Regions from separate parts of the Streptomyces sp. TLI_053 genome, predicted to be linked through region 2. Evidence: riboswitches for the same ligand, from Rfam matches in the RefSeq annotation. Region 2 holds a riboswitch; each other region holds the start of a gene.
The links. A riboswitch is a leader RNA that binds a small molecule or an ion and turns the genes downstream of it on or off. The one in region 2 is predicted to bind S-adenosylmethionine.

Region 1 (10,199 bases), 1.3 Mb from region 2:
ACCGCGGCGATCAGGGTGCCGCGCCGGCCGTGCGTCTCCACCACCCCGTCGGTCTCCAGCTCCCGGTAGGCGCGGGCGACCGTCCCGGCCGCCAGCCCGAGCTGCTCGGCCAGCGCGCGGACGGTGGGCAGCCGCAGTCCGGTCGCCAGCTCGCCGGTCCGGGCCTGTTCGGCGATCTGGGCCCGGATCTGCTCGTACGGGGGAGTGGTGGCGGCGGGGTCGACGGACAGCTGCACAGGGGCTCCTGACGTTCGGAGGGGCGCCGCGGGGCGCCCCCGGGTACCGGGAAAGCCCGAGGGCCGCCGACCAGAAGAACTCTGGTCAGCGGCCCTCGGGGTGCGACGCGGGGTGCGTACGGGATCAGTGGTGGCCGTGGCCGCTGGTGATCTCGTGGTGCTCCTCGGAGGTCGGCTTGGGGATCTGGCTGCCCTCGCCGTAGAAGCCGCGGGAGAGCTTCGCCCGGGTGCGGTCGAGGACGTTGGCCTTGCTGGCCACGCCGTTCTCGTCCGTCTCGGCCGGCAGCTCGAACGGCTCGATCTGCTCGTGCGCGGTGAGCTTGTGCAGGTCCTTCTGCGGCAGCTGGGCGTGCACCTCGACGAACTCGCCGTGCGGCAGGCGCTTGATGACGCCGGTCTCGCGGCCGTGCAGCACCTTCTCCTTGTCGCGGCGCTGGAGGCCGAGGCACCAGCGCTTGGTGACGATGAAGACGATGACCGGGACCACGAACATGCCCACGCGGACGAAGTAGGTGACCGAGTTGATCGACAGGTGCAGGTGGGTGGCGAACAGGTCGTTGCCACCCGCCGCCAGCAGGACCAGGTAGAGGCTGATCCAGGCGGCACCCAGCGCGGTGCGGACCGGGGCGTTGCGCGGGCGGTCCAGGATGTGGTGCTCGCGCTTGTCGCCGGTGATCCAGCCCTCGATGAAGGGGTAGGCGGCGATCGAGACCAGCACCGCCGGGAAGAGGACCATCAGCGGGATCGCCACACCGAGGTTCAGGGTGTGGCCCCACAGGCTGACCTCCCAGCCCGGCATGATGCGGATCAGGCCCTCGGAGAAGCCCATGTACCAGTCAGGCTGGGCGTCCGTGGACACCTGGTCGGGACGGTACGGGCCGTACGCCCAGATCGGGTTGATCGAGGCGATCGCCGAGATGGCCGCGATCAGACCGAACACCAGGAAGAAGAAGCCACCGGCCTTGGCCATGTAGACCGGCATCAGCGGCATGCCGACGACGTTCTTCTCGGTCTTGCCCGGGCCCGCCCACTGGGTGTGCTTGTGGTAGAAGACCAGGATCAGGTGCGCCACCAGCAGGCCGAGCATGATGCCTGGGATCAGCAGCACGTGGATGGTGAAGAACCGCGGCACGATGTCGTGGCCGGGGAACTCGCCCCCGAACAGGAACATCTGGACGTAGGTGCCGATCAGCGGGGTCGCCAGGACGGCGCCCTCCATGAACCGGATACCGGTGCCGGAGAGCAGGTCGTCGGGCAGCGAGTAGCCGAAGAAGCCGTCGAACATGCCCAGGACGAGCAGCAGGAAGCCGAAGACCCAGTTGATCTCACGGGGCTTGCGGAACGCGCCGGTGAAGAAGACGCGCATCATGTGCACGAACATCGCCGCGACGAAGACCAGGGCCGCCCAGTGGTGGATCTGGCGGACCAGCAGACCGCCGCGCACCTCGAAGCTGATGTCCACCGTCGACGCGTACGCCTCGGACATCGGGATGCCCTTGAGCGGGATGTACGAGCCGTTGTAGATGACCTCGCCCATCGAGGGCTTGAAGAACAGCGTCAGGTAGACACCGGTCAGGATGATGATGATGAAGGTGTAGAGGCAGATCTCGCCCAGCATGAAGGACCAGTGGTCCGGGAAGATCTTCCGCAGGTTGGTCTTGGCGAGGGAGTAGATCCCCAGCCGACCGTCCGTCCAGTCCGCGGCCTGCTCCCACTTGTTCGCGGGCTTGGCGCGCGTGCTGGCGGGCTTGGCGCCGGAGGTGGTGCTGCTCGTACTGCTCATCGAGCACGCTCCCAGTAGCTCGGGCCGACGGGCTCGTCGAAGTCGCCGTGGGCGACCAGGAAGCCCTTCTCGTCAGTGGTGATCTTCAGCTGCGGCAGCGGGTGGCCGGCCGGGCCGAAGATCACGCGCGCGCCGTCCGCCAGGTCGAAGGTCGACTGGTGGCAGGGGCAGAGCGCGTGGTGGGTCTGCTGCTCGTACAGGCTGATCGGGCAGCCGACGTGGGTGCAGATCTTGGAGTAGGCGAGGATGCCCTCGAAGCCCTTCTCCTTGGACTTGTCGTCCTTGATGTCCTCCGGCGCGATGCGCACCAGCATGAGGGCGTCCTTGGCGATGCGCTGCTGGAAGTCCTCGTCGTGGGTGTGCAGGCCCTCGGGCATCGCGAAGGTCAGCGACCCCGTGATGATGTCCTCGGCCTTCATCGGCTGGTTGGTGTTCATGTTGATCAGCTGCAGGGGCTTGGCGTCGGTCGCCTCCTCCCAGCCGGTGTGCTCCAGCTTGTCCTCGGGCAGCGGGCCCAGGTCGCGCAGGAGGACCACACCGGACAGCGGCACCAGGGCCATCGAACCGATGAGGGTGTTGCGGATCATCTTGCGGCGGCCGAAGCCGGACTCCGCGGCACCGGTCCGGAACTGCTCGATGACGTCGGCGCGGACCTCGTCGTCGGCCTCGATCGGGTGACGCTCGGCCGGGATCTCGTGGTCCGACATCAGGGTGCGGGCCCAGTGGACCGCGCCCGCGCCGATGAGGAACAGCGCGACACCGAGGGTCATGCCGAGCGCGAAGTTCAGCGCGCTGACGTGGCCCAGCGGCCAGATGTAGACGATCTTGTCCGGGTCGATGGCCACGTACGAGGCGATGAAGCCGATCGTGGCGAGCATCGAGACGACGAACATCAGCGACACCTGGCGCTCGGCCCGCTTGGCGGCCCGCTCGTCGATGTCGGTGCGACGCGGCTCGTGGGCCGGCAGGCCCGGGTCGGCGAACGGATCGCCGTGGGCGGCCACCTCGTGGTGCCCGGCGGAGCCGTGGGACTCCGGGAGCTTCTCTTCTGACATGTCGTGGCTCATGACTTCTTGGCCTTGGTGGTGTGGGCGGCGACCCAGATCGCGACCGCGATGAGCGCACCGAGACCGAAGATCCAGCCGAACAGGCCCTCGGTCACCGGACCGAGGCTGCCGAGCGTGAGACCGCCGGGGTTGGGCTCATCGTTGGTGGTGTGGCGGACGAAGGCCACGATCTGCTTCTTCTGCTCCTCGGGCATGGTGGTGTCCGGGAACGACGGCATGTTCTGCGGGCCGGTCTGCATGGCCTCGTAGATGTGCTTGGCGTCCACGCCCTCCAGGGACGGGGCGTACTTGCCCTGGGTGAGGGCACCGCCCTGGCCGGCGAAGTTGTGGCACTGGGCGCAGTTGGTGCGGAACAGCTCGCCGCCCTTGGACAGGTCGTCCGGGTTGGTCGAGGTGTACTGCTCCTCGGTCGGCGTGACCGGACCGGGGCCGAGCGAGGCGACGAAGGCGGCGAGCTGGTCGATCTCCGCCTGCGAGTAGATGTTCGGCTTGCGCGGCACCTGGGCGCCGGGCTGCTGGGCCGGCATACGGCCGGTGCCCACCTGGAAGTCGACCGCGGCGGAGCCGACGCCGACCAGGCTCGGGCCGTCGCTGCTGCCCTGCCCGTTCAGGCCGTGGCAGGAGGAGCAGCCCACGGCGAAGAGCTTCTTGCCCTCATCGATCGCGAGCGACTGCGCCGCCACGTCGGCCTGCGCCTTGCCGGCGGGCGCGAACGCGGCGTACAGCCCCCCGGTTGCCGCCAGGGCGAGAAGTAGGACGACCAGCGCCGCCAGTGGGTGGCGCCGTCGTGCGGAGAGCTTTTTCACGGAATAACCCCGGTGTCAGGATCTGGTCGACTGGTGGGTGCACCCGGCGGCCGGTCTGGCCGGCACGAGGCTGCCTGTCCAAGGCTGCGCGCGCGGTCGGTCGGTGGGAGCGTCGCCACCGGCGAAATCGGGCCGTCGCCGGTGAGGGCGGGACCCGGGGCCGGTGGCCAGCGACCTGATCAGCTGGTTACTTGATCAGGTAGATGGTCGCGAACAGGCCGATCCACACGACATCGACGAAGTGCCAGTAGTACGACACCACGATGGCGGCGGTGGCCTGCTCGTGCGTGAAGCGCTTGGCTGCGTACGTCCGTCCCAGGACCAGCAGGAAGGCGATCAGACCACCCGTCACGTGCAGACCGTGGAAGCCGGTGGTCAGGTAGAACACCGTGCCGTACGGGTCGGAGGACAGCGACAGGCCGTCCTTCTTGACCAGCTCGGTGTACTCGAAGATCTGGCCGCCGATGAAGATCGCGCCCATCACGAAGGTGATGACGAACCACGAGCGGAGCTTCTTCACGTCCCCGCGCTCGGCGGCGAAGACGCCGAGCTGGCAGGTGAGCGAGGAAAGCACCAGGATCGTGGTGTTGACCGAGGAGAACGGCACGTTGAGGGCGTGCGCCTTCTCGGTCCAGAACTCCGGCCCCTTGACGGAGCGGAGCGTGAAGTACATCGCGAAGAGGGCCGCGAAGAACATCAACTCGGAACTGAGCCAGACGATCGTTCCGACGCTGACCATGTTCGGCCGGTTGACCGATCCGTGCGCGTGCCCGGTTTCTACTGCTGTTGCTGTCGCCACGACGGACATTATGTCGGTCCCTTATTCCGTCTTCACGTCGGGGGGTCACCCTCGGAGTGTCCGGTGCGTGCGGTATGCCCCCCTGGGGCCCGACGGGGCGTCCGGACTGCCGCTGAGCAGCGGCGTGTCCCTTTTCTGACGGTTGCTCGAAGGGCCCGTCCGGACCCCGTCCGGCGTGTCGTGGCGGGCGTCCGGGGGGCTTCGGGGGTAAGGGGAAGTTCCACTCGTCCGCCGTACGGGTGGACCGCGCGGGCGGGGGTGACGCGCCCTGCTCCGGCCGGACCAGTCGCGGACGCGGCGCGGTCGGGACGAGATCGCGCGGGAGGGGCTCGGCGGGCGGTGATCGGGAGTAGCATCCGGGGACAGGCGAACGTGGTCCGGATCACACGTGAGGGAGCAGGGCCCATGGCGCACACGACCGACGAGACGCTGACCGTTCTCGTCTACAGCCACGACCGAACCACCCGCGAGCAGGTGCTGACCGCTCTCGGGCGGCGGCCCGCGGAGGACCTCCCGGAGCTGGCCTACCTGGAGTGCGCGACCACCCCCGCGGTGCTCAAGGCGCTGGAGAAGGGCGGCGTCGACCTCTGCGTCCTGGACGGCGAGGCGGTGCCGGCCGGCGGGCTCGGGCTCGGACGGCAGCTGAAGGACGAGATCTACGGTTGCCCGCCGGTGCTGGTGCTGATCGGCCGGCCGCAGGACTCCTGGCTGGCCGCCTGGAGCCGGGCCGACGCGGCGATCTCCCAGCCGGTGGACCCGGTGGCGCTGGCGGAGGCCGCCGCCACGCTGCTGCGGGCCAGGCTGGCCAAGCGGGCGCCCGCCGTCCGCTAGGGGCAGGTCCCCGGCCCGTGTTCCGTCCGGCGTTCCACCCGGCGTTCGGTCCGGCGTCTCACTGCGAGAGAAGAAGGGTGAACGGCGGAGCCCCGGCGGGCCGCCGCTCGATAGGCTGACTCCGTCCCTACGTCCTTCCCCGGGTAGCCGGGGCAGCGAGAGCCGGAGTCAGCCATGGTGAACGTGCAGCCTGCGAACGGTGGGAGCGACCCCGCGCAGGTGGTCCGCTCCTGGCCGGACATCCTGTCGGCGCTGCTGAGGGGAGAGGACCTCGACCGCTCGGCCACCGCGTGGGCGATGGACCGGATCATGAGCGGCGAGGCCTCCCCGGTGCAGGTGGCCGGGTTCATGGTGGCGCTGCGGGCCAAGGGCGAGACGGTCGAGGAGATCTCCGGACTCGTCGACTCGATGTACGCGCACGCCGAGCCGCTGGACATCCCCGGCCCGGCGGTGGACATCGTCGGCACCGGCGGCGACCGGGCCAAGACCGTCAACATCTCCACCATGTCGGCGATCGTCGCCGCCGCGGCCGGTGCCAAGGTGGTCAAGCACGGCAACCGGGCCGCCTCCTCCTCGAGCGGTTCCTCGGACGTGCTGGAGAAGCTGGGCATCAGCCTGGACCTCCGGCCGCGCCGGGTCGCCGAGATCGCCGAGGAGGTCGGGCTCACCTTCTGCTTCGCCGCGACCTTCCACCCCTCGATGCGGCACGCCGCGCCGGCCCGGCGCGACCTCGGGGTGCCCACCGCCTTCAACATCCTGGGGCCGCTGACCAACCCGGCCCGGGTGACGGCGCACGCGATCGGCTGCTTCGACACCCGGCTGGCGGCGCTGATCGCCGGGGTGCTCGCCCGGCGCGGTGCCACCGCGCTGGTCTTCCGGGGCGACGACGGACTGGACGAGCTGACCATCACCACCACCTCGCGGGTGTGGGTGGTCCGCGACGGCGCCGTGACCGAGACCGTCTTCGACCCGCGCGAGGTCGGCATCGAGCCGGTCGGCATCGAGGCGCTGCGCGGCGCGGACCCGGCGTACAACGCGGAGGTCGCGCGCCGGATGCTCGCCGGGGAGCACGGTCCGGTGCGGGACGCGGTGCTGCTGAACGCGGCGGCCGCGCTGGTGGCGCTGGACCTCACCGACGCGCCGCTCGCCGAGCAGCTGGGCGCGGCCATGCGGCGTACCGCGGCGGCCGTCGACTCGGGTGCCGCGCGGGACCTGCTGAAGCACTGGTCCGAGGCCACCGCCCGGGTGTGACAGGGCCGTTGGGGGCCCATCGGGAATCCTCCCGGTGGGCCCCGACGTGTGTCCGGGATGTGGACCGCTGTTTGACCGAGGGGTGGAGCCGACCTAGAGTCTTGGCCAGGTCATGAGCGACAGCGACAAGCCCCAGCTTGCTGTCCGGCAACCCTCCGTCCGTGGCGGGGTGCCCTGGGTGAGGACCGGGCCGTGCGGCGAGCCGTCCGCGTGGCAAGCGCGGACACCCGGATCATCACGCACTCCCGGGGTCCCTGACCCGTAGACGGAGTGCATCCCCATGTCTCTCGCCACCGATCTCAGCACCCCCCTCGCCGTGCTCGGCCACGACGTCGAGGTCCCGCTCGCCAACGGCGACAAGGTCGCCTACGCCGCGCTCGACTACGCCGCCAGCGCCCCGGCGCTCCAGCGGGTCTGGGACGAGGTCGCCGCCTACGCCCCGTACTACGGCAGCGTGCACCGCGGCGCCGGCTACCTGTCCCAGCTCTCCACCGACCTGTTCGAGCAGAGCCGCCGGACCGTCGCCGAGTTCCTGGACCTGCGCGAGGGCGACCAGGTGGTCTTCACCCGCGCCACCACCGACTCGCTCAACCTGCTGGCCGGCGCCGTCCCGGCCGGGACCCAGGTGTTCGCCTTCGAGACCGAGCACCACGCCTCGCTGCTGCCGTGGGCGCACGCCGGTCTGACCGTCACCTGTCTGCGCGCCCCCCGCTCGCACGCCGAGGCGGTCGCCGCGTTCGACGCCGCGCTCGCCGGTGCGCCCGAGGGCCCGAAGCTGCTCTGCGTCACCGGTGCCTCGAACGTCACCGGCGAGCTCTGGCCGGTCGCCGAGCTGACCCGGACCGCCCACCGGTACGGCGCCCGGGTGGTGCTGGACGCCGCGCAGCTGGCCCCGCACCACCGGGTCTCGGTGCGCGAGCTGGGGGTCGACTGGATCGCCTTCTCCGGCCACAAGCTGTACGCGCCGTTCGGCGCCGGGGTGCTGGCCGGCCGGGCCGACTGGCTGGACGAGGCCGAGCCCTACCTGGCCGGCGGCGGCGCCACCCGTACCGTGGCCCGGGAGACCGACGGCTCGGTGGCCGTGCAGTGGCACACCGGCCCGGCCCGGCACGAGGCGGGCTCCCCGAACGTCATCGGCGTGTACGCGATCGCGGCCGCCTGCCGGGCGCTCACCGAGGCCGGGTTCGACGCGCTGGAGGCGCGCGAGCGGGTGCTGGTGGCCCGGCTGAAGGCCGGTCTGGCGGAGATCCCCGAGGTCAGGGTGCTGAACCTGTTCGGTGCCGACGCCGACCGGGTGGGCGTGCTGTCCTTCGTCGTCCGGGGCTGGAACAGCTCGCACTTCTCGGCCGCGCTGTCCGCCGAGTACGGCATCGGCGTGCGGGACGGTCTGTTCTGCGCCCACCCGCTGGTGCGCACGCTGCTCGGCGACGAGGAGGCCGCGCCCTCCGAGTGCGGCGCGCCGGAGGCTTCACTGCCGGGCGAGCGCAGCCTGAACGCGATCCGGGTGAGCTTCGGCGCCGGCACCCCGGACGAGCACGTGGACCGGTTCCTGACCGCCGTCCGCGAGCTGGTCACGGACGGCGCGGCGTGGAGCTACCGGAACGAGGGCGGCCGCTGCGTCGCGGACACCCGCCGGGAGGGCTGAGGCCCCGTCGGGGAGCGGGCCCGCGGTCGGCCGCTACTCCTCCAGGCCGATCGCGAACGCGGCCTCCAGGTCGTGCTGGGAGTAGGTGCGGAAGGCGATCTGGGTCTCGGTGTGCGCCACGCCCGGGACCTTGTTCAGCCGGCCGGGGATCACCTCGGCGAGGTCGTCGTGCCGGCGCACCCGCACCATCGCGACCAGGTCGTAGCCGCCGGTCACCGAGTAGACCTCGCTGACGCCCTCGATGGCGGCGATCGCCTCGGCGATCTCCGGGATGCGGTCGACGCTGGTCTTGATCAGGACGATGGCGGTGATCACGGTGGCGTACTCCTTTGTGAGGTGCCGCCAGGGTAGCGGGCGTCGGTCACGGCGTCGCGGGGGCGGGGGCGGCCCGGGCGGGTGGGGCGGCGGAGGGTCCGGCGGGGGCGGGTGCGGCGCTCGGCCAGGGTGCAGGCGTAGAGGAAGCCCGCCACGAAGCCGATCACGTGCACCAGGTACGCCACCCCCGGTCCGGCGGAGTGCACCGACCACCACTGGAGCGCGAACCAGAGGCCCAGGACCAGCCAGGCCGGGAACCGCAGCGGCAGGAAGAGCAGCAGCGGGACGAGCGTGGTGACCCGGGCGTGCGGGTGGAAGCGCAGGTAGGAGCCGAGCACGGCGGAGATCGCCCCCGAGGCGCCGATCAGCACCCGGGTCGAGTCCGCCGAGTGCGCCTCGGCCAGGGCGAAGCCGTAGGTGGTCAGCGCGCCGGCCGCCAGATAGAAGAGGAGGAACCGGGGGCGGCCGAGCCGTCGCTCCACGGTGGGGCCGAAGACGTGGAGGAAGAGCAGGTTGCCGAGCAGGTGCAGCCAGCCGGCGTGCAGGAAGAGCGCGCTGAGCACGGACAGCGCCGGGTGCTTGCCGGGGGTCGCCGAGGCCGGGCAGCCGGGCACCGGCTCGGGGGCCTCGGCAAGTTGGTCCGCGGTCAGCGGGTGACCGGTCAGGAGCTCGGCGGGGACGGCCCCCCAGCGCTGCTCGTAGCGCTGCTCGGCGCAGACCCGGACCTGGTCCCGGCCGTAGAGGGGGTTGAGCCCCGCGGCCGGTCCGAGCAGGAAGACCGCGGTGTTCAGCGCGATCAGCGCGTAGCAGACGGCCGGAGCGGCGGCGGCCGGTCGGCCGCGGTGCGCGCCGGGGTGGGGGACCGGGATCGCCATGGGCTCCAGCATCCCCCCGGTTCCGGGCGGGCACCGCGTGGTTACGGCAGGTGGGCTACCGCCCGGGAGTGCTCGGCCGGTGGCCGGGAAGGTTGCCCCAGGCAATAGGCTTGGGGCGGGCATTCCCGCCTCCCGCCGCCGACGCCGGGGCTCCGGGGGGAGCGCCTGAGCCCGTTCCGGGACCACCCGAGAGGACCCCCGATGACCGTCCCCGCTCTGACCGCCGAGACGCGCTGGCGCTGCACGCTCTGCGGAAACCTGACCCGCTTCGACGTGACCCGGACCGCCCGGGTGACCGAGTTCCTGCACTTCGACCTGGCCGGCGAGTCCAAGGTCGAGGAGACCCAGGTGCTCAGCGAGACCGTGGAGTCGGTGCGCTGCCGCTGGTGCAACGCCGTGGACCAGGTCGAGCTGGTGGCCCGTCCCGGCGCGGACGGCGCGGACGGCGCTCCCGGGCAGGGCTGACCGCCCGGTCCGTGCGGTGGGCGGTGAGCGGCGTGGCCGCCCGCCGCACGGGACAATACAGAGAGAACGCGCGGAGTGTGACGGGGGTGGCGGCCTGCGGCCGTACCCCGCTGGACCAGGATCGGA
Region 2 (10,199 bases):
GCGTGCCGGAGCGGGCGGTGCGGCGGGAGGTCAGGCGGTGGTGATCGGGGCGAAGCGGTCGCCGCCGGTGATCCACTCGCCGCGGCGCATGACGGCGACCAGGTCGTAGCCGTTGGAGTCGACGACGACGAGGTCGGCGAGCTTGCCGGTCTCCAGGGTGCCGACCCGGTCGGCGAGGCCGAGCAGCCGGGCCGGGACGGTGCAGAGAGACTCCACGGCCTGGTTCAGGCTGAGGCCGTTGACCGTCACCGAGCGCTTGAAGGCGACGTCCAGGGTGAGCGTCGAGCCCGCGATCGCGCCGCCCTCGACCAGCCGGGCCACGCCGTCCTTGACCTCGACCTGGAGCGGGCCGAGGGGGTAGAGGCCGTCGCCCATGCCGGCGGCGCCCATGGCGTCGGTGATGAGGGCGACCCGGGAGGCGCCGGCGGTGCCGTAGGCGAGGTCGAGCACGGAGGGGTGGAGGTGGACGCCGTCGTTGATGAGTTCGACGGTGACCCGCTCGTCCTCCAGCAGGGCCACGATCGGGCCGGGGGCACGGTGGGCGATGCCGGGCATGGCGTTGAAGAGGTGGGTGGCGACGGTGGCGCCGGCGCCGATCGCCTCCAGGGTGCGGGCGTAGTCGGAGTCGGTGTGGCCGACGGCGGCGATGACGCCGAGGTCGGCGAGCATCCGCACCGAGTCGAGGCCGCCGGGGAGTTCGGGGGCGAGGGTGACCATCCTCGCGTGGCCGCGGGCGGCGTCGACGAGCTTGCGGACCAGTGCCGGGTCGGGGTCGCGCAGCAGGTCGGGGCGGTGGGCGCCGCAGCGGTTGTGCGAGATGAACGGGCCCTCGAAGTGGACGCCGGCCACCACGCCGTCCTCGGCGAGTTCGGAGAGGACGGCGGCCTGGCGGGCCAGGTCGTCGATCTCGCCGGTGACGGTGGAGGCGACGGTGGTGGTGGTGCCGTGCTCGAGGTGGGTGCGGGCGGCGCGCAGGGCCTCCTCGGCGATGCCGGAGGCGTAGGAGGCGCCGCCGCCGCCGTGGACGTGCAGGTCGACGAAGCCGGGCACCACGGTGTACCCGGTCAGGTCGAGGTCGCCGGGGGTGGCGGTGCCGCCCAGGCCGGCGATCCGCTCGCCCTCGACGGCGAGGCGGTCGCCCTCGACCACGCCGCCGGGCAGGACCAGCCGGGCGCCGGACAGTGCGAGTCGGTCCGCGGTCACGCGGTCACCTCCATGGAGAGCAGATCCCAGGCGAGCAGGCCGGCGCCCAGCGACGCGGCGGTGTCTTTGAGCATGGCGGGTACGACCTCGGGGGGCATCTGGAACGTCAGCCGCTCCGTGACCGCCGCCCGCAGGGGGCTGAAGAGGGTGTCCCCGGCCTCGGCCAGCCCGCCGCCGACGATCACCCGGGACGGGTCGAGCAGGCTCTGGGCGAGCACGATGCCGTCGGCCAGGGCGTCCACCGCGCGTTGCCAGACCGCGACCGCGCGCGGGTCCCCGGCGTCCACCGCGACGGCGCAGGATGCCGCGTCGGCGTCGGGGTCGCCCACGGCCTCGGCCCAGGCGCGGGAGACGGCGGAGGCGGAGGCGAGGGTCTCCAGGCAGCCCCGGGCGCCGCAGCCGCAGGCGGGGCCGCCGGGGCGGACCACCACATGGCCGATCTCGCCGCCGTAGCCGTGGGCGCCGGCCTCGATCCGGCCGTCGATGCCGATGGCGCCGGCGATGCCGGTGCCGAGGGCGACGAAGAGGAAGCGGTCGACACCCCGGCCGGCCCCGAGCCGGCCCTCGGCGAGACCGCCGGAGCGCACGTCGTGGCCGAGGGCGACCGGCATCGCGCCGTCCGGCCCGGCCAGGCGCCCGCCCAGCAGGGTGCGCAGGGGCAGGTCGCGCCAGCCGAGGTTGGCGGAGAAGACCGCGATGCCCCGCTGTTCGTCGATCGTCCCCGGGACGGCGACGCCCGCCGCCAGGGGCGCGACGCCGAAGCGGGCGCGGCCTTCGTCCGCCAGATCGGCGGCGAAGTCGAGGATGGCGGCGACCACGGCGTCCGTGCCGTGTTCCCGCCCGGTCGGGCGGCGTGCTTCGAACAGCACGGAGCCGTCCTGGGCGAGCAACGCGGCTTTCATGCCGGTCCCGCCAACATCGAGTGCGATGACGTGCTTCACGGGGGACAGTTTCCCTCGGTCCGGTCTAAGAGGTCTAGTCCAGTTGTCGCATTGGTCTGGTCCAAAGGGGTGAGCTTTGTCGCAGAAGTGTGCGGTGTGCGGCACTTTGCGCGAGCCGCCGGGTCGGTCGCCGGGAGGGTGCGACCGGGCGGGCGGGGGCGTCCGGGAGGTCGGATTCGCGGATTTTGTTGCGCAGTGTGCAACAAATCCCGCACTTCGATAACTACCCGGCGTTCGGGGGCCGGAGGTCTGGACCACAGCATGCCCGGTTTGGCACCCTTGCGGCCTCCCCCCGGCCGGATCTCCCCCCGATCCGGTCCGATTCCCCTCAGCAGGATCCCCCCGAAGGCGGTACCCGCGTTGGACAGGCGCGCCCAGGTCCCCACCCGGTTGTTCGGCGTCACGATGGCCGGCGCCCTGGCCGGAGCCCTCGTGCTCACCGGCTGCGGCGGCCAGGACAACGGTCCGGTCACCCTCCGGCTGGTGGCGGCCGACTACGGCGAGAGCGCGGACACCAGCTCCAAGCTGTACTGGGACGACGTCGCCCGCCGCTTCGAGACCGCCAACCCGGGCATCAAGGTGGACGTCGAGGTGGCGAGCTGGACCGACATCGGCAAGCGGGTCGACGAGCTGGTCAGGAGCGGCAAGTCCCCCGACCTGCTGCAGACCGGCGGCTTCGCCGACCAGGCCGCCGCGGACCGGCTGTACAACGCCTCGGAGGTGCTCTCGCTGGAGACCCAGGCCAACATCATGGAGTCGTTCTCGCACGCCGGGCAGGTGCTCGGCACGCAGTACGGCATCCCGTTCGTCTCCTCCTCCCGGGTGCTCTTCTACAACAAGGCGATCTTCCAGAAGGCGGGCATCGCCCAGCCGCCGGCCACCTGGAACGAGCTCAAGGCGGCCGCCGAGAAGATCAAGGCGAAGGTCCCGGGCGTCACCCCGTACGGACTGCCGCTGGGGCCCGAGGAGGCGCCGGCCGAGTCGATGCTGTGGACGCTGAGCGGCGGCGGCAGCCTCTCCGACGACGTCGGCAACTACACCATCGACAGCGACAAGAACCAGGCCACCTTCAGCTGGCTGCGGACCAACCTGGTCGCCACCGGTCTGACGTACCCCGAGCCCGGGAAGATGAACCGCACCCCGGTCTACAGCGACTTCGCGGCCGGCAAGGTGGCGATGCTCAACGGCCACCCGACGCTGCTGCGGATGGCCACCAACGGCAAGATCGACTTCGGTACGGCCCCGATCCCCAAGAAGGACGGCCTGGCGAAGACCGGCAGCCTCGGGGTGGCCGACTGGATGATGGCGTTCAAGGCCAACGGCCACAAGAACGAGATCCGCCGCTTCCTCTCCTTCGCCTACGCGAAGGAGAACCAGCTCAAGTTCGACGAGACCTACAACCTGCTGCCGGTCACCCAGGACGCGTTCGATGCGATGACCGCGGATCCGAAGCACGCGGACCTCAAGCAGTTCGCCGCCGGGCTCGGCAACGCGAGCTTCTACCCCTTCGGGGACCCGGCCTGGGCCGAGGTCTCCAACCGGATCAAGGCCGGTATCGGGGCGGCGGCGACCGCCGAGCCCAAGCCGGTGCTGGAGGACCTCCAGCAGGCGGCGGTGAAGGAGGCGGCCCGGATCCGCAAGTGATCCGGGCCGCGTCGGCGGCGGTCGGGACCGGCGGGTCGCCGCCGCCGGCCGGTGACCGCCGTCGGTGTCAGTAGGTGATCGCGTAGACCTTGCGGAGCGTCTCCGACACGGTCCAGGTGGTGCGGTCGCCCTCGTGGAACACCCCGGCGACACCCGGGCCGAGCTCCAGCACCGGGCCGCCGTCGACCACGACGGTGGCCCGGCCGCTCAGCACCACGAAGACCTCCGCCGCCTCGGTGTCGGTGACCACGCCCGGGGTGATCTGCCAGATGCCCGACTCGCCGGAGGCGGACTCGGAGAGCACCAGGCCGGACACCTCGGGGGTGCCGGAGACGATCTGCGCCGGGTCGAGCGGGTCGGGTTCGAGCTCGGCGGTCGGGACGTGCAGGGCGAAGGCGGCGGCCGGGATGCTGGTCATGGGGGCGACGCTAGTCGGCGGACCGGGGCGGCGCAGCGGGCAGGGTGTGTCGGGTCCGGGGGGGAGAATGACACTCCGTAGTGATGGGCGGAGGTGGCCCCGGATGGGCGCGGACGAGGAAGCGGAGCGGCCGGAACCGGAGCGGACGGACGGTCCGGAGCAGCAGGACGGTCCGGAGCAGCAGGCCGGGCCGACCGGGCTGGACGCCAGGGACCGGGCCGTGCTGGCGCTGGAGGCCCGGAGCTGGCGGACGGCCGGTGCCAAGGAGCGGGCCGTCCGGGAGGAGCTGGGGCTCTCCAGCACCCGGTACTACCAGTTGCTGAACGGGCTGCTGGACCGGCCGGAGGCACTCGCGCACGCCCCGGTGCTGGTCAACCGGCTGCGCCGGGTCCGCGACGCCCGTCGGGCGGCCCGCTGAGGCGGCGCCGAGGACGCGCCGAGGCGGCGCCGAGGACCGACGGGTGGCCCCCGCCCGGGCTGGGTACGGTGCCGGGCATGGGCCTTTCCGAGATGACTCGACCGCTGACGGACGCCGGGCGCGCGGGGCTGGCGGCGCTGCTCGCCGCACCCCGTGACGCCGTGATCGCGCTCGACTTCGACGGGACGCTCGCCCCGATCGTCCCCGACCCGGACCGGGCCAGGGCGGACCCGGGCGCGGCACCCGCGCTGCGCGCGCTGGCGCCGAGGGTCGGCGCGGTCGCCGTGGTGACCGGCCGGCCGGCCGCCCTGGCGGTGGAGTACGGCGGGCTGGCCGGGATCGACGGGGTGGTGGTGCTCGGCCACTACGGCGCCGAGCGCTGGGAGGACGGCCGGCTGACCGCACCGCCGCCGCACCCCGGTGTGGCCGCGGTGCGGGCCGAGCTGGCGGAGCGGCTGGCGGCGCTCGGTGCGCCGGAGGGCACCTGGGTGGAGGACAAGGGCCGCTCGGTGGCCGTGCACACCCGGCGGACGGCGGACCCGACGGCCGCGTTCGAACTGCTGCGGGCGCCGATGGAGCGGCTGGCGGCCGGGCACGGACTGGTGGTGGAGCCGGGCCGGCTGGTGCTGGAGCTGCGGCCGCCGGGAGTGGACAAGGGGGCGGCGCTGACCGGGCTGCTGCGCGAGCGCGGGGCCCGTTCGGTGCTCTACGCGGGCGACGACCTGGGCGACGTCCCGGCCTTCGCGGCGGTGGAGAAGCTGCGTCCGGAAGGTCTGGCCGGTCTGCTGGTGTGCAGCGGCGCGGTGGGGGACACGCCGGTGCGTGAGCTCGCCGACCGGGCGGACCTGGTGGTCCCGGGCCCGGCCGGCGTGGTGGACCTGCTGGTCGCGCTGGGGGAGGAACTCAGCCGCCCGGCCGCAGGGCGTTGAGCTGGTCCAGGAACCACTGCTGCGGCGGCAGCGCCGTCGCCGCGGCGGCCAGCCGCTTGCAGCGGTCGGCCCGCTCGTCGGCCGGCATGGTGAGCCCGGCGTGCAGCGCCTCGGCGGTGGCCACGACGTCGTAGGGGTTGACGCTCAGCGCGTCCTGGCCGAGTTCGGCGTGCGCGCCGGCCTCCCGGGAGAGCACCAGCGCGCACCCCTGGTCGGAGACCACCGGGACCTCCTTGGCGACGAGGTTCATGCCGTCCCGGATCGGGTTGACCAGGGCCACGTCGGCCAGCCGGTAGGCGGCCAGCGAGCGCGGGAAGTCGTCGTCGACGTGGAGGACCAGCGGCCGCCAGTCCGGGGTGCCGAACTCCTCCTCGATCTCCGCGGCGAGTGCCCGGACCCGGTCGGTGTAGGCCCGGTACTCGGCGAGGTCGGTGCGGGACGGGTAGGCGAAGGCGATGTGGACCACCCGGTCGTGCCACTCCGGGCGGGTGCGCAGCAGGTGCCGGTAGGCCAGGAAGCCGCGGACGATGTTCTTGCTCAGCTCGGTGCGGTCGACCCGGACGATCGTGCGGCGGTCGCCGACGGTCGCGCGCAGGGTGGCGAGCCGCTCGTCGACGTCCGGCCGGTGGGCCCGCTCGCGCAGGAAGTCGGCGTCGGCGCCGAGGCCGTGCACGCCGAGGGCGGTGGTGCGGCCCGCGAACGTCACGGTGAGCGCCTCGCGGTCGACCTCCGCGCCGAGGAACCGCTCGCAGCAGTCGGCGAAGGCGAGCGCCCAGCGCCGGGTCAGGAAGCCCGCCCGGTCGGCGCCGAGGATGCCGGTGAGGACGGCCCCGGCGATGTCGTCGGGCAGCAGCCGCAGGTACTCGGGCGGCGCCCAGGGGGTGTGCGAGAAGTGGCCGATCCGCAGGTCGGGGCGGGCGGCGCGGAGCAGCTCCGGGACGAGCGACAGGTGGTAGTCCTGCACCAGGACGGCGGCCCCGGGGGCGGCCTCGGCGGCGAGGGCCTCGGCGAAGGCCGTGTTGTACGCGGTGTAGGCCGCCCACTCGGTGCGGAAGCCGGCGTCGAAGGCGGGGGCGGTCGGGGTGTCCCAGAGCAGGTGGTGGACGAACCAGAGGGTCGAGTTGGCGATGCCGTTGTAGGCGCGGGCGAAGGTCTCCGGGTCGATGTCCAGCATCCGGACGGCCTGGCCGCCGACGTCGTGGCCGGCCCGGTCGAGCCGGCCGTCCGGGGCCTCGCGGGCGGCCCGCCGGTCGGCGTCGGAGAGGGCGGCGCAGACCCAGACGGCGTCCGGGTCGTCGATCGCGGACAGCCCGGAGACGAGACCGCCGCCGCCTCTGCGGAGGGTCAGTGTGCCGTCGTCCGCGGTGCCGAAGGACACCGGCCCCCGGTTGGACGCCACCAGGACGGGAGCGGCGCCGGTCGGATTCGAACGCTCGGTCGTGAGATCACCCATGGTTGGTTCGTTGCCGGGGCTCCGGGGCGGCAAACCCGCGGGACGGGTCATCGGCGCCGGGTGGCGTACTCGGGCACGGTGTGCATCGGCGGCCGTTCGGTCGCGGTGACCGGGTGGGTGTGGGCGGTGAAGGCGCGGGTCAGCGGGTCGCGGGTGAACTGGGTGAGCAGTGGGCGGACCAGGTCGGCGGAGGCCTTCAGCCGGTGGGTGCGGTCCAGCCGCTCCAGCGCGGTGCGGTAGATGGTGGCCGCCATCCGGCCGAGTGCCTGGGCGTCCTGGTGCCGGTGGTGGCGGATGCCGACGTCCACCTGGGCGAGCGCGTCCGGTCCGGCCGTCTCCAGGGCGTCGACGAGCAGACCGAGCTCGACGCCGTAGCCGGTGGGGAAGGGCAGCCGTTCGAGCAGGGAGCGGCGGGCCGCGTACTCGCCGCCGAGCGGCTGGACGAAACCGGCGAGTTCCGGCCAGTGCAGATTGAGCAGCGGGCGGGCGACCAGTTCGGTGACCCGGCCGCCGCCCGCTGGCACCACCGCGCCGTCGGTCTCCAGCGGCCGGTCGTACATCGCCTTGACCAGCTGGATGTCCGGATCGGTGAGCAGTGGGCCGATGATGCCGGAGACCAGGGCGGGGTCGAACTCGCGCAGGTCGGCGTCCACGAAGCAGACGATCTCGCCGCGGGTGACCAGCAGCGAACGCCACAGCACCTCGCCCTTCCCGGGGGCGGCGGGCAGCCGGGGCAGGATGGCGTCCCGGTGGACGACGGTGGCACCAGCCTCGGCGGCGACCTCGGCGGTGGCGTCGACCGAGCCGGAGTCGATCACCACCACCTCGTCCACCAGCGGTAGTCGTTCCATCAGCTCCCGCCGGACGACCCGGACGATCTCGCCGACCGTGGCCTCCTCGTCCAGCGCGGGCAGGACGACGCTGACGGTGCCCGCCGCACCGAGGGCGCGCTTGGCGGCCGGGAGCGTGTGAACCGGTCGGTCGGCCGCGGTCCAGGAGCGCCGGCGCAGCCAGGACGCGGTCTCGGGGAGGAGCGCGGGGGTCGGTTCGGCGGGCACGGTGCTCTCCTCGACGGATGGGGTCCCGGCCGACGACCGGGGGCGGTTGGGACGGGTCATCTCGCGTGGCGGACGGTCCCGTTCGGGACCGACGCCTTCGGATACAGTCTTCGTACAGCGATCGGACCTTCGCACGCCGGGGTCGCCGCTGAGCAGAACCACAACTTCACAGAGCTCATCCAGAGGGACTGAGGGAACGGCCCGTTGACGTCCCGGCAACCTTCTCGCACGGTCGGCTTCGAGCCCCGGCGGGACAGGTGCCAATTCCGGCCTGTGGCGCGACCGCGTCACGGGGAAGATGAGGAGAGAGGCCTCCGCCCATCATGGCTATCGACACCGCCGCACCAGTCGCCGTCGACCTCGGCCCCGCCACCGCGCTGTCCTGTCGCGAGTGCGGCACCCGGTTCCCGCTCGGTCCCAGCTTCGCCTGTCTCGAGTGCTTCGGTCCGCTGGAGATCGCCTACGAGTTCGGCAGCGAGGGCGCCGAGGAGCTGCGCAAGCGGATCGAGGCCGGTCCGGCGTCGATCTGGCGCTACGCGCCGCTGCTGCCCGTGCCGGCCGACGTGGCGACCAAGCCGAACCTCAACCCGGGGTGGACCCCGCTGGTGAAGGCGGACAACCTGGGCCGCGAACTCGGCTTCACCGGGCAGCTGCACATCAAGGACGACTCCGGGAACCCGACCCACTCCTTCAAGGACCGCGTGGTGGCCTGCGCCATCGAGGCGGCCCGGGTGTTCGGCTACACCACGCTCTCCTGCTCGTCGACCGGCAACCTGGCCGGCGCGGTCGGCGCGGCGGCGGCCCGGGCGGGCTTCCGGTCCTGCGTGTTCATCCCGCACGACCTGGAGCAGGGCAAGGTCGTGATGGCCGGGGTGTACGGCGGCGAGCTGGTCGGCATCGAGGGCAACTACGACGACGTGAACCGCTTCTGCTCGGAGCTGATCGGCGACCCGGCCGGCGAGGGCTGGGGCTTCGTCAACGTCAATCTGCGGCCGTACTACGGCGAGGGCTCCAAGACGCTGGCCTTCGAGATCTGCGAGCAGCTCGGCTGGCGGCTGCCGGAGCAGATCGTGATCCCGATCGCCTCGGGCTCCCAGCTCACCAAGATCGACAAGGGGCTGCAGGAGCTGATCAGGCTGGGCCTGGTCGAGGACCGGCCGTACCGGATCTTCGGCGCCCAGGCGGCGGGCTGCTCGCCGGTCTCGGCGGCCTTCAAGGCCGGTCACGACGTGATCCGGCCGGTCAAGCCGGACACCATCGCCAAGTCGCTGGCGATCGGCAACCCGGCCGACGGCCCGTACGTGCTGGACATCGCCCGGCGCACCGGCGGCGCGGTGGAGGACGTCACCGACGAGGAGGTCGTGGCGGCGATCCGGCTGCTGGCGCGGACCGAGGGCATCTTCGCGGAGACCGCGGGCGGCGTGACCGTCGGCGTGCTGAAGAAGCTGGTCGAGACCGGGCAGCTGGACCCGTCGAAGGAGACCGTCGCGATCAACACCGGTGACGGGCTCAAGACCCTCGACGCGGTCGCCGAGTCCGGCATGACCGCCGTCATCCGGCCGACCCTGGACGCCTTCCGGGGCGCCGGCCTCGCTTCCGACTGACCCCTCCGCCCACCCAGCGCCCGTAGTAGCTAGGAGACCCCCATGAGCGCCAACGTCCGCATCCCGACCATCCTGCGCACCTACACCGGCGGCGTCAGCGAGGTGCCCGCCGAGGGCGCCACGCTGGCCGAGGTGATCGCCGACCTGGAGCGCAACCACGCCGGGATCGCCGCGCGGATCCTCGACGACACCGGCAAGCTGCGCCGTTTCGTCAATGTCTACGTGAACGACGACGACGTGCGGTTCGCCGAGGGCCTGGAAACGGGGATCAAGGACGGCGCGAACATTTCGATCATCCCGGCGGTCGCCGGCGGGTGATCCGCGGGCGGTCCGTTCCCCCCGGGGCGGGCGCGTCGCCGACGGCCGTCCGCGGCACGGAATTCCGTGCCGCGGACGGCCGTGCGCATTTTGGCGGGAATATCTTCGGTCCCGGGCGGAGTAAAGTGTCGCTGGACCGGGAACAGGGCGCGCCCGTCACCCTGGTCCGGGAACGAATCCACCGCACCGCCACCACCGCCGGCCCGCGTCCGG
Region 3 (10,199 bases), 3.6 Mb from region 2:
GTCGACGGCGACGACCGCTACCCCGACCTGCTCGCCGAACGGCTCCTCGCCGCCGGCCGCCCGCGACCGGTGCTCAACGCCGGCATCGGCTCCAACAAGATGCTCGCCGATTCCGCCTGCGCCGGGGACAGCGCCCTGAAGCGCTTCCGCCGCGACGTGCTCGACCGTCCCGACGTCGGCACCGTCATCGTCTCCCACGGCATGAACGACATCCTCCGCAGCGGCGACCAGATCTGCGGCGTGGACCGCGACGACCCGCCGGTGACGCTCCAGCGGCTGATCGACGCCCACCGGTCCCTGATCCGGGCCGCCCACGCCCGGGGGGTCAAGGCCGTCGGCGCGACCCTGATGCCCTTCGGCGGCGCACCCTTCTGGACCGCGCAGACCGACCGGCTGCGCCGCGACCTGAACGAGTGGATCCGCACCTCCGGCGCGTACGACGCGGTGGCCGACTTCGACCGGGCCATCGACCCCGAGGGCACCGGAGCGATCCCGGACGGCTACCACGCCGGTGACCACCTCCACCCCGGACCGCTCGGGTACCGCGTCATGGCGGACAGCATCGACCTCGACAGCCTGCGCTGACCCGCCCCGGCCGCGGGGAGCGAGGGCGGCCCCCGCGACCGGAGCGCGTCAGCTCGGGCGGAGGGCCTCGGTGAGACGGTCCGCGGCCTCGACGACGGTCTGCGAGAGAAGGGCGCCGGGGTGGCGGGTGAGCCGTTCGATCGGACCGGAGACCGTGACGGCGGCCACCACCCGGTTCCCCGGGCCCCGTACCGGCGCGGAGACGGACGCGACCCCGAGCTCGCGTTCCCCGATCGACTGGGCCCAGCCCCGGCGGCGGACGCCGCTCAGCGCCGTCGCCGTGAAGCGGGCCCCCTGGAGGCCCCGGTGGAGCCGCTCGGGCTCCTCCCAGGCCAGCAGGACCTGCGCGGCGGCGCCGACCTTCATCGGCAGGGTGACCCCCACCGGGACGGTGTCGCGCAGGCCGGAGAGGCGCTCGGCGGCGGCCACGCAGATCCGGACGCCGCCCTGACGGCGGTAGAGCTGTGCGCTCTCCCCGCTGACGTCGCGCAGCCTGGCGAGGACCGGCCCGGCGGCGGCCAGCAGCCGGTCCTCCCCGGCGGCGGCCGAGAGCTCGCCGAGCCGGGGGCCGAGGATGAACCGGCCCTCCACGTCCCGGGCGACCAGCCGGTGCTGTTCGAGTGCGACGGCGAGCCGGTGCGCCGTCGGCCGGGCCAGTCCGGTCACGGCCACGAGTCCGGCCAGGGTGGCCGGACCGGCCTCCAGGGTGCCGAGGATCGAGGTGACCTTGTCGAGCACGCCGACGCCGCTCGTGTTCTCCATGGATGTCTCCGTCTCAGGTCCCGCGAACCGCCGAGGGGCGCGCTCACGGAGGCCCCCCGCGGGGAGCCGGTGGGGGTGGTCAGCGAGGGCGGGCCGCAGAAGTCGGCCGATTGCCTGCGCCGGGCACGAGACGGGTACGCGAAAGGTCCGGGACGGGAAGCGCCCGGGGGAAGGACAGCACAGAGAGCACCGTGTCTCCTCATCTTTCCCGCGCCACATTGGCGACAGGCCGGAGTTGGCACTGATCCCGCCCGGCACGGCGCGTACTTCGGACGCCGGGTCGAACGGGGAGCTGCCGGGGCTTCGTAGGGCCGGTCCCTCCACCCCTCTGGATGATTCGCGAAGAACGATACAAGACTCCGGAGGCCGGCTGCCAAGCCCCCGGTGCCCGAGCTGCGCCCGGACCGGGCCTGCAGCGGCCCGGGGCCGTCGGCGCGGTGGCCTGCAGTCGGGCGAGGCCGGGTACCGGCCGGTGGAAACGTCAGGCCACGGGCCCCGGAACGTCCCCCGCCGGGCGGTACCGCGCCACGATTCCCCCGACCGCCCGCAGCAGCCGCTCCCCCGCCCGGTCGACGCTCCCGTTCTGGACGGCGACCTGGGCGCCCTCGAGCGCGAAGGTGATCTCGGCCGCCGCCTGCTCGGGGTCGGACAGCCCGGCCCGCGCGCAGATGCCGGTCAGCCGCCGGGCCTGCTGTTCCTTGTGCTCCTCGATCACCTGCCGCGCGGGGTCGGAGCGGTCGGGCAGCTCGGCCAGGGAGTTGATGAACGGACAGCCCCGGTACGAGACCGCCGGCAACCCGTCGGCGATGAACCGGGCCAGGCCCAGGATCTGCTCCTCGGGCCGGTCCGGGTGCTCCGCCTCGACCCGGTCGAACGCCGCCCGGTAGTCGGCGGCGACGATCCGCAGCCACTCCGCGACCAGGGCGTCCTTGGTCTCGAAATGACGGTAGATCGCCATTTTGGTGGTCCCGGCCTTCTCGGCGATCGCCTGGACGCCCACCCGCCGGATCCCCTCGCTCTGGAAGAGCTCCTCGGCGGCGTCGAGGATGCGCTCGCGCGGCGGGAGTTTCGCCACCCGGCTCGGCCTTCTGACGGGCGTGGTCATGGCTGTTCGTGGCCTCCGGTCGATTGCGGCCGCTGCGCGTCCCCAGGTTCCTGCTACGGTACCAGTCCGTTCCAGGCGATACCGATCGGTATCGCCAGGGACCAAGCGGTACCGTCAAGGACCGAGCGGTACTGTCATCGATTCCGGGAGGGACCATGGACATCACCGAGTACGTCCGCCACGACGCGGTGGGGCTGGCCGAACTCGTCGCCCGGGGGGAGGTGACCCCCGCCGAACTGGAGACGGCCGCGCGGGCGGCCGAGCGGGCCGTCGGCCCGCGGATCAACGCCGTCGCGGAGACCTGGCCGGCCGACGACGCGCCCCGCCCCGGCAGCACCCCGCTGGCCGGGGTCCCGTTCCTGGTCAAGGACCTCGGGGTGACCGCGGCCGGACGCCGGACGGAGCTCGGCAGCCGCCTCGCCGCCGGCCAGGTCGCCGACGGGGACTCCACCCTGATGACGCGTCTGCGCCGGGCCGGCCTGGTGACCTTCGGGCGCACCACCACCCCGGAGATGGCCTACAGCACCACCACCGAACCCGTGCTGTACGGCGCGACCCGCAACCCCTGGGACCTCAGCCGCAGCGCCGGCGGCTCCAGCGGCGGCGCGGGCGCGGCCGTCGCCGCCGGGATCGTGCCGGTCGCGCACGCCACCGACGCCGCCGGTTCGATCCGCATCCCCGCGGCCTACAACGGCCTGTTCGGGCTGAAGCCGACCCGCGGCCGGGTGCCGATGGGCCCGGCCGTCGACGAGATCTTCAACGGTCTGGCCGTGCACGGCAGCGTCAGCCGGACGGTGCGCGACAGCGCCGCCCTGCTCGACCTGGTCCGGGGCCCGGAGCCGGGTGACCCCTACGCCGCGCCGGAGCCGCCCCGCCCGTACGCGCAGGAGGTCACCCGGGAGCCGGGCCCGCTGCGGATCGGCGTCCTCACCCGGCCGTGGGGCGGGCGGCCGGTCGCGCCGCCGGTCGCCGGGGCGCTCGCGCGCACCGTGCTCCTGCTGGAGTCGCTCGGCCACCGGGTGACCGAGGCCGAGCCCGGACTCGGCGTCGACTGGGAGGAGTTCGTCCTGGCCAACGCCCGTCTCTGGACGGTGAACCTCACCGCCTGGATCGACGAACTGGCCGCCGCCCTCGGCCGGCCGGTCGACTCCTCGACCCTCGAACCGCCCACGCTCGCCGGCTACCACTACGGGCGGCGGGTGGGCGGCGCCGAGTTCGTGACCGCCCTGGCGGTCCGCAACCGGGTCTCCCGCAGCCTGGCCCGCACCTTCGAGGACCACGACGTCCTGCTCTCCCCGACCGTGCCGGACCTGCCGGTGCCGCTCGGCACCCACGGCCGGGGCGCCGAGGCGCTGGACGGCCTGGGCTGGCTCCGCCGGATCCTCGACCTCTCGCCGTTCACGGCGGCGTTCAACGTGGCGGGCACGCCCGCGATGTCCGTACCACTGACGGTCGACAGCGGCACGGGGCTCCCGATCGGCATGCAGTTCGCGGCCGGGTACGGGCACGAGGGCCGTCTGTTCCGCCTCGCCGGGCAGCTCGAACGGGCGGACTCGTGGTCGGAGCGGACGCCCGCGGTCTGGGCCGGACACCACCGGAGCCGCTGAGGGCCCGGCCGGGAGCCGCCGGGGCCGCCGGGGCGCACGGCGGCCCGGCGGTACCCCGCGGGCTCACTCCGCCAGAACGGTGGCGATGCGGCGGATCAGCTCGCGGCCGCGCGCCCGGTCGGCGACGTCCACGACCGTCAGCACCTCCGGGTTCGCGGCCGCCCACAGCATCGCGACATGGACGAGCAGGGCGAACAGGACCTCGGGCTCGAACCGGGTCGACACCCGGCCCTCGGCCTGCCCCCGGGCGACCTCGGCACTGCGCCTGCGCACCTCGGCGACCGCGAGCTCGTTGAAGGCGTCGCCGCGCTCCAGTCGCTGCCAGGTGATGATCCGGGGCATCTCCGGGTGCTCGGCGTAGAGGTCGCCCAGCCCGGCCGCGAACCCGGGCAGGTCGTCGACGTCGAGCGGCACGCCGACCACGATCTGCTCGACCATCTCGTTCCAGACCGCGTCGAACAGCCCGGCCTTGTTCCCGAAGTAGTGGTAGATCTGCGCCTTGTTGCTCCGCGCGGCAGCGGCGATGCGGTCGACGCGCGCGCCGTTCAGCCCGTGCGCGGCGAACTCTGCCCGGCCGGCCGCGATGAGTCTCCGCTTGGTGGCTTCGGCGTCGCGCTCCATGCACCCTGCTCCTAACTAACCGTTTACTTGACAGGCTCACCAGGACCACAGTGTAATCAACTAACCGTCCAGTTGAATACGGCCGCAGTCGCGCGCCTTCGGGGCAGGGGAGGGAACCGGGCGTGGAACCGGGCACGGTGATGGTCGGCCGGGACGACGAGCGGGCGCGGCTGTCCGCGTTCGTCCGGGCCCCCGACGGACAGACGCTGCTCCTCAGGGGCGAGGCGGGCGTCGGCAAGAGCACCCTGCTCGACCTGGCGGCGCGGCTCGCGGCCGAGGACGGGCACCTGGTCGTCCGCGCCACCGGGGTCGAGGCGGAGAGCGGGCTCCCGCACGCCGGGCTGCACCAGCTGCTCTACCCGCTGCTCCCGGAGGCCGACCACCACTCGACCGCCCGCACCGGGCAGCACCCCGAGGCCCCCCGGCTGGGCGCCACCGCCCGCGCCGCCCTCGACACGGCCTTCGGCCGGTCCGACGGTCCGCCGGTGCCGGTCATGGCGCTCGGCATCGCCGTGCTCGAGCTGCTCTCCTGGACGGCGGCGAAGGGCCGCCCGCTGCTGCTCGTCCTCGACGACGGCCAGTGGCTGGACGGGGCCAGCGCCGAGGTGTGCGGATTCGTCGGCCGCCGGCTGGCCGGCCGCCCCGGCGTCAAGCTCCTGGTCGCCGTCCGGGCCGACACCGCCTCCCCCTTCGACACCGCGGCACTGCCGGAGGTGCCGGTCGGCGCCCTCGCCGACGCCGACGCCACCCGCCTGCTGGACCTGCACCACCCGCAGCTCGGCCGGCAGGTCCGCGGGCTCGTCCTGGAGCAGGCCGGCGGCAACCCGCTCGCCCTGCTCGAGCTGCCCGCCCACCTCGCCGCCGGCCCCGGCGACCGGGCCGGCCAGGACCTCCTGGGCCTGCACGGCGTCCCGCTCCCCCGGCGGATCCAGGAGATCTACGCCGCCCGCCTCGCCCGCCTCGGCGACACCGTCCGCGCGGAACTGCTCCGGGGCGCCCTGGACGGAGCGGCGGCCCGGCCCGGCGACGGCCCGGCGCCGATCGCCCGCTACCGCATGCGCGAGGTCGACGAAGCCGTGGCCTGCGGCCTGTTGGTCGTCGAACCAATGACCGGCGAGCCCGCGTTCCGGCACCCGCTGGTGCGGTCGAGCGTCGTCCAGCTCGCCTCACCCGACCAGCGCCGCTCCGCCCACCGGGTCCTGGCGCAGCTGCACCGGGAGTACCCCGAACGGCGCGCCATCCACCTGGCGGCCGCCACCGTCGACCCCGAGGAGGGCGTGGCCGCCGACCTGGAGGCCGCCGCCCGGTCGGCCACCAGGCGCGGCGGCGCGCGGATGGCCGTCTCCTGGCTGACCCGCGCCGCGGAACTGAGCGAGACCCGGGTCGACCGCTCCAGGCGGCTCGGCGAGGCCGCGTACGTCGCCGGGCAGGCGGACCACCTCGGCCGGGCACGCAGCCTCGCGCTGGCCGCCGCCGCGCCCGGCACGGACGGGAGCCCCGCCGCCGTCCTCGCCGAGTGCTACCTGGCGCTGTACCGGGACGGCGAGGTGAGGGCCACCCACCGCCGGATCGTCGCCGCCGTCGAGCGGCTCCGGGACTCCCCCGACCGCGGCCGCCGCCCCGGCCACAGCACCGACCCCGGCACCGACCCCGGCGCCGGCGGCCCCCGTCCCGGCCCCGACCGCCCCGACGAGGTGCTCGACCGGCTCGTCAGCCTCCTGCTCGCCGTCAGCCAGTACGCGGGAGACCGCGCCACCTGGCGGCGCACCCACGAGGTCCTCACCACCCTCGGCGAGCGCGCCTCCGAACGCGCGTGGATGTACGGCAGCACCTGGAGCGACGTCGTCCGGCACGGCTCCGGCTGGTCCCGGCGGGTGGAGCGGGCCTCGGCCGACCTGGAGGACCAGGACCCCTGGGACGTCACCCGCCTCGCCGTGTCGGCCTACCACCTCGACGTCCTGAGCCCGCTGCGCCCCTACCTGGACCGCGTGGTCGACCGCGAACTCGACACCGGCGCCATGTCCAGCGGCATCGTCATGCTGCACCTGGTCCTGCTCGACCAACTGGCGCTCGGCCAGTGGGACGCCGCCGAACGCACCGGACACCGCGCCCTCGCCCTGGCCACCGAACGCGGCCACGGCCTGTTCGCCCACCAGACCCGGGCCTACCTCGCCCAACTCGCCGCCGTGCGCGGCCGGACGGCGGAGGCCCGCGAGCTGCAGACCGCCGTCGACGCCTGGGCCCGCCCGCGCGGCGTCGGATTCCTGACCCAGATCGCCGACGCCGTCGGCGCCACCACCGCGCTCAGCGCCGGCGACTACGAGACCGCGTTCCTCCACGCCATCGGCATCACGTCGCCGGGAGCGTTCCGGCCCTACGCCTACCAGGCCTCGCGGACCCTGCTCGACCTCGTCGAGGCCGCCCTGCACACCGGCCGCGCCGGGCAGGCCCGGGCCCACGCGCTGGCCGCGCGGGACGCGGGCCTGCCCGACCTGTCCCCCCGACTGGCCCTGATCACCCACGGCGCCCTGGCCATGACCGCCGAGGACGACACCGAGGCCGCGGCCCACTACGCCCGGGCGCAGTCCCACCCGGCCGCCGAGCGCTTCCCGTTCGAGCTGGCCCGGATCCGGCTCGCCCACGGCATCGCCGTCCGCCGCCTGCACGGCGCCGCGGCCGCCCGCCTCCCGCTCACCCAGGCCGCCAACGCCTTCGACCGCCTCGACGCCCCCGCCTGGGCCGCCCGCGCCCACGCCGAACTCCGGGCCGCCGGCGTCGCACCCCACTCCCCCGCCCCCGCCCCGCTGCCGCTGACCTGGCAGGAACGCCGCGTCGCCGAACTCGCCGCCGGAGGCCTGACCAACAAGGAGATCGGCGAACAGATGCGCCTCTCCCCCCGCACCGTCAGCGCCCACCTCTACCGCGCCTTCCCCAAGCTGGGCATCACCACCCGCGCCGCCCTCCGCGACGCCCTCACCCGCATCTCCGAACCGGCCCCGGCGCCGTCTCCCTGAGGACAGCGGCGGCCGTCGGCCCGTTCAGCCGAGTTCCTCGGCGAGGCCGACGACGATGCCCTCAGGGCCGCGGACGTAGCAGAGCCGGTAGACGTTCTCGTACTGGACGATCTCGCCGACGAGTTCGCCGCCGCGGGTGCGCAGGCGGGTGACGACGTCCTCGATGTCGTCGACGGCGACGAGGACGTCGTCCATGCGCCGGATCGCCATGCGGGGGCCTCCTGGGTCCGGTGAGGTGCAGCCTCCGGCCACGGTAGCCGCCGGGCGGCCGTGACCCCGGTCCGGCCACCCGTTCGGATGCACCGCGCGCCCGGCCGGGGGCGCGGAAGTCCGGGGCAGACCCGAGGCTGGAGTGGGCTCCGGCCCCCACGGTTCCCGTCACGGCTCGACACCGACGCAGGAGGACATACATGACGACCAAGGCCAGCATCGTCTTCGCCCACGGACTCTGGGCCGACGGCTCGTGCTTCAACAAGCTCGTCCCCGCCCTCCAGGCCGAGGGCCACACGGTGTCGTGCTCGCAGCACGGCCTCGACTCGCTGGCGGGCGACGTCGCGTGCGTCACCCGCTCCATCGACCACGTACCGGGCCCGGTGGTGCTGGTGGGGCACTCCTACGGCGGCACCCTGATCACCAAGGCCGGCGTCCACGACCGCGTCGGCGCGCTGGTCTACATCGCCGCGCTCGCCCCCGACGAGGACGAGACCTCGCAGGACCAGCAGAACAAGTTCGACGCCACACCCGTGTTCGGGAAGCTCGACATCAGCCAGGGCCGCATCTGGCTCACCGAGGCCGGCGTCCCCGACTTCTGCGGCGACCTGCCGGAGGAGGAGCAGAAGCTCGTCCTGGCGACGGGCGCCGTGCCCGTCCCGGACCTGTTCGGCCAGCAGGTCCCCGGTACCGCCTGGCGCACGAAGCCCAGCTGGTACATCGTCGCCAACAACGACCGCACCGTGAACCCGGACCTGGAGCGGGCGGCCGCCGAACGCATGGGCGCGAAGACCTACGCCGTCGACAGCAGCCACGTGCCCATGCTGTCCCACCCGGACTTCGTGCTCGACGTCATCCGCGACGCGGCCCGGAGCCTCGCGGCGTAGGCGACGTGCCGAGCCCGGCGGCGCAGCACCCCGCCGCCCGGCCGGCGCGAGTCAGCCCGCCCGGACCCGGCGCTCCGGCCGACCCGCCCCCGGTCATGACGCCCCGCCGATCCGGCCGTCCCCGCCATGAGGCTGTCGGGCGGCGGCCGGTGGGCCCCGGGGTCAGTCGCGGTCGGGGGTGAACGGCCCCTCGTCGAGGAAGCGGCGCAGCAGGCGCGCGAAGGTCCGGGCGTCCTCCGGCGGCCAGCCCGCGAGGGAGGTCTCGATGTCGGCGGCCAGTCGGCGGCGGGTCACCGCGACGACGTCGTGGCCGCCGTCGGTGAGCGCCAGCAGGGTCGCGCGGCGGTCCGCCGGGTCGGGGCGGCGTTCCAGCAGGCCGGTCCGCTCCAGGCGGTCGGCGCGGCGGGTGACGGTGGTGCGGTCGAGGCCGATCTCGCGGCCGAGGTCGGCGGCGCTGAGGGGGCCGGTGCGGGCGAGGCCGCTGAGGACCGGGTAGGTGAGGTCGTCGACCTCCTCGCCGAGTCCCTCGGTCAGCCGGGCGTGGAGGTCGGTGCGGGTGCTGCGCCGGAGGAGCAGCCCGAGGGCCTCGGCGATGTCCTGTCCTGTCGTATCGGTCACCCCCGAAGATTAGCGTGCGCGAAGCACGCTTCTCCTGCTACAGTCATAAGCGTGCTCAAGGCACGCATTTTATCGGGGGTCGCAAGGCCGCCCGTCACCCCACCGGAGGACCTCATGAACGCCACCGCCGCCGCCACCACCCGCACCGACATCCGCACCGCGCTCACCGACCTCCTCCTCACCCCGGGCCTCGACCTCGACGAGGCCGCCGACCGCCACTTCGCCCCCGACTACCGCCAGCGCACCGACGGCAGCTGGGCGGACCGCACCGAGTTCCTCGCCCACATCGCCCACCTGCGCACGGTCGTCGCCGGCGGATCGGTCGAGGTGCACGACGAGCTCGCCGACGGCGACCGCTACGCCGACCGGCACACCATGGAGGTCGTCAAGACCGACGGCTCCACCGTCCGGATGGAGGTCTACCTCTTCGGCGAGTTCGCCCCCGACGGCCGCTTCCTCCGGATCGAGGAGACCACCCTCATGCTGGCGGGCAGCGACGCCGACCGGAACCTCGGCAGCGCCCGCTGAACCCCCGCCCGCCGAACCCCGACGGACGACCCCCCCGCCCGCCGGACCCCGCCGGACGACCGGCGCCGCGTCAGCGCCCCCGATCCGCCGGAGGTCCGGACGGCTCGGAGGCCGCCGCTCCCGGCGCCGGTCCCCGCCGGTCGGCGTAGACCGCCCAGAGCACCGAGACCAGCGGCACCGCGACCACGGCACCGATCACCCCGGCCGCGATGCTGCCCGCGAGCACCGCGACGGCGACCACCACCGGGTGCAGGCTGACCGC

Region 1: linked by a shared signal. The riboswitch ahead of BLU95_RS27490 (aminotransferase class V-fold PLP-dependent enzyme) and the one ahead of thrC (threonine synthase) in region 2 are both predicted to bind S-adenosylmethionine.
Region 3: linked by a shared signal. The riboswitch ahead of BLU95_RS06765 (IclR family transcriptional regulator) and the one ahead of thrC (threonine synthase) in region 2 are both predicted to bind S-adenosylmethionine.

Annotation. Positions count from the first base shown of each region.
Region 1 is NZ_LT629775.1:6,618,372-6,628,570, forward strand. Features, by position in the region: gene BLU95_RS27455 (GntR family transcriptional regulator) at 1-236, opposite strand, end outside; gene qcrB (cytochrome bc1 complex cytochrome b subunit) at 361-2,019, opposite strand; gene qcrA (cytochrome bc1 complex Rieske iron-sulfur subunit) at 2,016-3,086, opposite strand; gene qcrC (cytochrome bc1 complex diheme cytochrome c subunit) at 3,083-3,892, opposite strand; gene ctaE (aa3-type cytochrome oxidase subunit III) at 4,080-4,700, opposite strand; gene BLU95_RS27480 (hypothetical protein) at 5,097-5,522, shown strand; gene trpD (anthranilate phosphoribosyltransferase) at 5,697-6,773, shown strand; SAM riboswitch class IV at 6,882-6,999, shown strand; gene BLU95_RS27490 (aminotransferase class V-fold PLP-dependent enzyme) at 7,054-8,418, shown strand; gene BLU95_RS27495 (Lrp/AsnC ligand binding domain-containing protein) at 8,452-8,733, opposite strand; gene BLU95_RS27500 (rhomboid family intramembrane serine protease) at 8,730-9,608, opposite strand; gene BLU95_RS27505 (hypothetical protein) at 9,810-10,073, shown strand.
Region 2 is NZ_LT629775.1:5,343,615-5,353,813, forward strand. Features, by position in the region: gene nagA (N-acetylglucosamine-6-phosphate deacetylase) at 31-1,203, opposite strand; gene BLU95_RS21750 (ROK family protein) at 1,200-2,144, opposite strand; gene BLU95_RS21755 (extracellular solute-binding protein) at 2,505-3,788, shown strand; gene BLU95_RS21760 (cupin domain-containing protein) at 3,856-4,206, opposite strand; gene BLU95_RS21765 (DUF3263 domain-containing protein) at 4,310-4,624, shown strand; gene otsB (trehalose-phosphatase) at 4,702-5,553, shown strand; gene BLU95_RS21775 (alpha,alpha-trehalose-phosphate synthase (UDP-forming)) at 5,528-7,006, opposite strand; gene BLU95_RS21780 (glucosyl-3-phosphoglycerate synthase) at 7,054-8,064, opposite strand; SAM riboswitch class I at 8,237-8,369, shown strand; gene thrC (threonine synthase) at 8,388-9,668, shown strand; gene BLU95_RS21790 (MoaD/ThiS family protein) at 9,711-9,986, shown strand.
Region 3 is NZ_LT629775.1:1,731,717-1,741,915, forward strand. Features, by position in the region: gene BLU95_RS06760 (SGNH/GDSL hydrolase family protein) at 1-585, shown strand, start outside; gene BLU95_RS06765 (IclR family transcriptional regulator) at 634-1,347, opposite strand; SAM riboswitch class I at 1,544-1,686, opposite strand; gene BLU95_RS06770 (TetR/AcrR family transcriptional regulator) at 1,829-2,452, opposite strand; gene BLU95_RS06775 (amidase) at 2,608-4,059, shown strand; gene BLU95_RS06780 (TetR/AcrR family transcriptional regulator) at 4,123-4,680, opposite strand; gene BLU95_RS06785 (helix-turn-helix transcriptional regulator) at 4,803-7,694, shown strand; gene BLU95_RS06790 (VOC family protein) at 7,719-7,904, opposite strand; gene BLU95_RS06795 (alpha/beta fold hydrolase) at 8,105-8,791, shown strand; gene BLU95_RS06800 (MarR family winged helix-turn-helix transcriptional regulator) at 8,954-9,409, opposite strand; gene BLU95_RS06805 (nuclear transport factor 2 family protein) at 9,524-9,937, shown strand; gene BLU95_RS06810 (AI-2E family transporter) at 10,008-10,199, opposite strand, start outside.